Regions from separate parts of the Peteryoungia glycinendophytica genome, predicted to be linked through region 1. Evidence: riboswitches for the same ligand, from Rfam matches in the RefSeq annotation. Region 1 holds a riboswitch; the other holds the start of a gene.
What was found. Region 1 has a riboswitch for S-adenosylmethionine ahead of metA (homoserine O-acetyltransferase MetA). Riboswitches for the same ligand answer to the same signal wherever they lie in the genome.
Positions count from the first base shown of each region.

Region 2: linked by a shared signal. The riboswitch ahead of FJQ55_RS02315 (O-succinylhomoserine sulfhydrylase) and the one ahead of metA (homoserine O-acetyltransferase MetA) in region 1 are both predicted to bind S-adenosylmethionine.

Region 1 covers NZ_VFYP01000002.1:405,181-407,574, forward strand. Annotated here, with positions in the region: gene FJQ55_RS16515 (dioxygenase family protein) at 1-16, opposite strand, end outside; gene FJQ55_RS16520 (LysR family transcriptional regulator) at 115-1,065, shown strand; SAM riboswitch at 1,149-1,226, shown strand; gene metA (homoserine O-acetyltransferase MetA) at 1,316-2,245, shown strand; gene FJQ55_RS16530 (aldose epimerase family protein) at 2,298-2,394, shown strand, end outside.
Region 2 covers NZ_VFYP01000001.1:471,884-474,277, forward strand. Annotated here, with positions in the region: gene apaG (Co2+/Mg2+ efflux protein ApaG) at 1-51, opposite strand, end outside; gene FJQ55_RS02315 (O-succinylhomoserine sulfhydrylase) at 243-1,421, opposite strand; SAM riboswitch at 1,467-1,545, opposite strand; gene FJQ55_RS02320 (2'-deoxycytidine 5'-triphosphate deaminase) at 1,619-2,394, shown strand, end outside.

The DNA.
Region 1 (2,394 bases):
CTGCGGCCCGCGACATGCATCTCCTCCCAAATCCGCATTGCTGGTCGAAAGGAAGCTAGCAGGGCCTCGATGCACAATTGATGATTTGTTTGGGAGCCAATATAACAATCGGTTATGAAGTTCGACGAGCGACATCTCATCCAGCTGGCTGCCGTGGTCAAAACGGGCGGTGTGACCGAAGGTGCAGCCCTTCTGGGGCTGGCGCAACCGGCGGTGTCGCGCACTCTGTCGATGCTGGAAAAGCGCGTGGGCGAACCGCTTTTCATCAAGGGCAGGCGGCCGTTGCAGCCGACGCCGCTCGGAATTGCCTTGGCCGAACATGGGCTTGCCATGCTGGCCGCATCGCGCAAGGCCTCCGATCTGATGGAGAGTTTCCGGGTCGGCAAGAGCGGCGTCGTCCGGGTGGGGGGTACTCCCTTCTTCATGGATGCGCTCATTGCCGGCATCTGTGCCGAATTCCAAACGAGCCACCCGGATGTTCATATCGAACAGTCCTACGGCTATTTTCCGGATTTGCGTGCGGCATTGAAGGCCGACCAGATCGATCTGGCAATCTGCCCGATCGATATCCTGGATGAGGGGTCCGGCCTCGCCTTTCAGCAGATCCTGCCGGGTCGCAACGTGATTGCGTGCCGTGTCACCCATCCGCTTCTGCTCAAGCGCCGCCTGCAGCCCGCGCATCTGCTCGATCATGCCTGGGTCGCACCGCCGCCTGGCAGCCCTCTTCTGGCGGATCTGCGCGCCTTGCTGCTGTCCTTCGGTGCCACGGAAATCCGGATCCGCTATTCCGGCGGATCGCTCGCCAGTGTCGTCAACTACCTGAAGGCGGCAGACGCGCTCACCGTGATGCCGCACAGCGTCGTCTTTGCTCAACGGAAAGAGAAGACGATCACGGCACTTCCGATCAATATTCCGCATCCCGAACGGGCACTCGCCATCCTGCGCCGTATCGATGCTCCTCGCTCTCCGGCCGTGGAGCAATTTGCCGGCTTCGTCCGCTCCAGCTTCGACAATCTGAAACACCTGATCAAGCGACACGAAGAGGCGGTGGTCTGGGGCAACTGATCCGGTGCCTGCAGTTCGATTGTCCAACGGAAAGCCCGGGTGGGCTTGCCCATTGATTCGCGTGTGAGAGAGGCGTAAAGAAGGCTTCGTCCCGTGGTGATTTGGCCGGCCGGCTTGCAGCCACGTAAAATAAGTCGCTAAAGGGCCGAGGCGAGTCGAGACTTTCCGAGGACCGGTGGCGATTTGAAGCTACCGGTATTTTTGTTTCCGCGGCCCTCGAGCCGCCGTGACAAGGAAAGTCGAGAGTAACATGCCGATCCGAATTCCAGATACACTGCCTGCCTTCGAGACCCTCGTGCATGAGGGCGTGCGGGTAATGACCGAGACCGTGGCTGTCCGCCAGGACATTCGCCCTCTACAGATCGCGCTTCTCAATCTCATGCCGAACAAGATCAAGACGGAAGTTCAGTTTGCACGCCTCATTGGAGCATCGCCGCTACAGGTGGAACTGACGCTGGTCCGCATGGGCGGACACAAGGCAAAGAACACACCCGAGGAGCACCTCTTAAGCTTCTATCAAACATGGGATGATGTGAAACACCGCAAGTTTGACGGCTTCATTATCACCGGCGCGCCGATTGAAACCTTGCCTTTCGAAGAGGTCACCTATTGGCCGGAGCTCGAGGAGATCCTCGAGTGGACCGAAACCAACGTGCATTCGACGATGAACGTGTGCTGGGGTGCCATGGCGGCCATCTACCATTTCCACAAAGTGCCGAAACATGCACTCAAGGAGAAGGCCTTCGGTGTCTATCGCCACCGCAACCTCGCGCCATCCTCGGTCTACCTCAACGGTTTCTCGGATGACTTCCAGGTCCCGGTATCGCGCTGGACGGAGGTCCGCCGCGAAGATATCGAAAAGAAGCCTGACCTGAAGATCCTCCTGGAATCCGACGAGATGGGTGTGTGCCTCGTACAAGAGAAACGGGGCAACCGCCTCTACATGTTCAACCATGTGGAATACGATTCGACTTCGCTTGGCGATGAGTATTTCCGCGACAAATCCGCGGGCCTCCCGATCAAGCTGCCGCACAACTATTTCCCGCACAACGACGACACCTTGACGCCGCTCAATCGCTGGCGGGGTCATGCGCATCTGCTGTTCGGCAACTGGATCAATGAGATCTACCAGATGACGCCTTATGATATTGACGAGATCGGCGAGACAGTCGCGGAATGAGTCGAATGTCCGCCTGAAAGCGCAGACGGCAAAACGGTGAGGAAACGGACTTATGACGAGACAGCTATTCGGCGTGATGCCGACGGGGGAAAGTGTGGAACGGGTCGTCCTGACCGGCGGAGGCCTGACCGCCTCGATCCTGACCTTTG
Region 2 (2,394 bases), on a different contig from region 1:
ATAGTAAGGTTCTACGAGAACCTCGATGTCCCGTGTCAGTGCGCGATACATGCCTGGACCCTGCTCAATCTGCCTGCGTTCATGTCAACATGGAAACCTTCTCACCGGCAACAAGGACCGGCGCGACATTTGTAACCATGCCATGGGATAACGACGCAACGGTGTGCGTCAAGGCCGATTGCTCAGCCGCAGGCTTGGCTGCGGCTGAATATTTTTGGGTTTGGTTCAGTCCTGCGGCGATTTCATAGCCCTTTGAGGGCCTTGGCAAAATCTTCCAGCAGGTCAGCAGTGTCTTCGATCCCGCAAGACAGGCGCACGGTTCCGCCCGAGATGCCGAGCTCGGCCCGTGCCTCGTCGTTGAGGTTCTTGTGCGTCGTGGTCGCCGGATGGGTGATCAGGCTCTTGGCATCGCCGAGATTGTTGGAGATCTTGATGATCTCGAGCGCATTCTGCAGCTTGAAGGCTGCTTCCTTGCCGCCCTTCATCTCGAAGCAGACCAGCGTCGAGCCGCCGGTCATCTGCTTGGCGATGATATCGGCCTGCGGATGGTCCTTGCGGCCCGGGTAGATGACCTTCGCGACTGCATTTTGTTCCGCCAGGAAATCGGCGATCGCTGCTGCATTGGCCGTCTGCTGCTTGACGCGCAGGGGCAGCGTCTCGATGCCCTTCAAAAGCGTCCAGGCATTGAACGGCGACATGGCCGGGCCGGTATGGCGGAAATAGTCGTGCAGATTCTCATCGATCCATTCCTTCGACGACAGCACCACGCCGCCGAGGCAACGGCCCTGGCCGTCGATATGCTTGGTCGCGGAATAGACGACGACATGGGCGCCGAGTTCCAGCGGCTTCTGGAAGAGCGGGGTCGCGAAGACGTTGTCGACAATCAGCTTGGCGCCGATCTGGTCGGCGAGCTTGGCGACGCCGGCAATATCGACCACTTCGAGCGTCGGATTGGTCGGGCTTTCGAGGAACATCACCTTGGTGTTCGGCCGGATGGCGGCTTCCCAGTTGGCGAGATCGCGGCCATCAACGAGCGTGCATTCGACGCCGTAGCGCGGTGCGAGCGTCTCGACGACATAGCGGCAGGAGCCGAATAGGGCACGGGCGGCGACGATATGGTCGCCGGCCTTGACCTGGCAGAGCACGGCAGCCGCAACAGCCGCCATGCCCGATGCCATGGCGCGGGCATCTTCGGCACCTTCCAGCAGGCACATGCGCTTCTCGAACATGTCGTTCGTCGGGCTGCCGTAGCGGGCGTAGATATAGCCGTCATTCTCGCCCTTGAAGCGTGCTTCCGCCGCTTCCGAGCTGTCATAGACGAAGCCCTGGGTCAGGAAGATCGCTTCCGAGGTTTCGCCAAAGGGAGACCGCAGCGTGCCGCCATGGACGAGTTGGGTGGCCGGGCGCCAGTTCTTGCTCATGCACGTGCCTTTCGAACACAAAAAAACCGGTCGCGTGAACGGACCGGTTTCGTAAACCCGGTCTATTTAGCTACTTGTTTAACGTGGCTGCAAGCCGACCGGCCAAATCACCACGGGATAAGGCTGCCTTACGCCTTCGCGGGCCTTGCGTCAATTGGCGGGCTTTGGTTTTGTCAAGCCCAAACAGGATAGAGAAAATGACCAGTAAACCCGGCATTCTGGCGGATCGCGCCATCGGCGCCTTGTTCGGCGAGGGGCGGCTGATCAGCGAAGCCATGCTCGACCACGACCAGATCCAGCCGGCGAGCCTGGATCTGCGGCTCGGCGGCAAGGCGATCCGCGTGCGCGCCAGCTTCATGCCGGGCCGGGCACACACGGTCGCCGAGAAGCTGGAGCGGCTGACCCTGCACGAAATCGATCTCGAAAACGGCGCGGTGCTGGAAACCGGCTGCGTCTACATCGTGCCCTTGATGGAAAGCCTCGACCTGCCGGCCGATATCTCGGCCTCGGCCAATCCGAAGAGCTCGACCGGCCGCCTCGACATCTTCACCCGCGTGATGGTCGATTACGCGCAGGAATTCGACAAGGTGCCGGCCGGCTACAAGGGAAAGCTCTATCTGGAGATTTCCCCGCGCACCTTCCCGATCATCGTCCGGCGTGGCTCGCGCCTGTCGCAGATCCGCTTCCGCGTCGGTCATGCGCTGCTCGCAGAAACCGAACTCTTCGACCTGCACAAGGCCGAGACTCTGGTCGCGAGCGACATGCCCAACGTCTCCGGCGGCGGCATCGCGCTGTCGATCGACCTCAAGGGCTCCGGCCCGCAAGGACTGATCGGCTATCGTGGCAAGCACCACACCTCGGTCATCGATGTCGACCGCAAGGGCGCTCACGAGGTTCTGGATTTCTGGGAACCGCTCCACAGCCGTGGCCGCGACGAACTGATCCTCGACCCGGACGAATTCTATATCTTGGT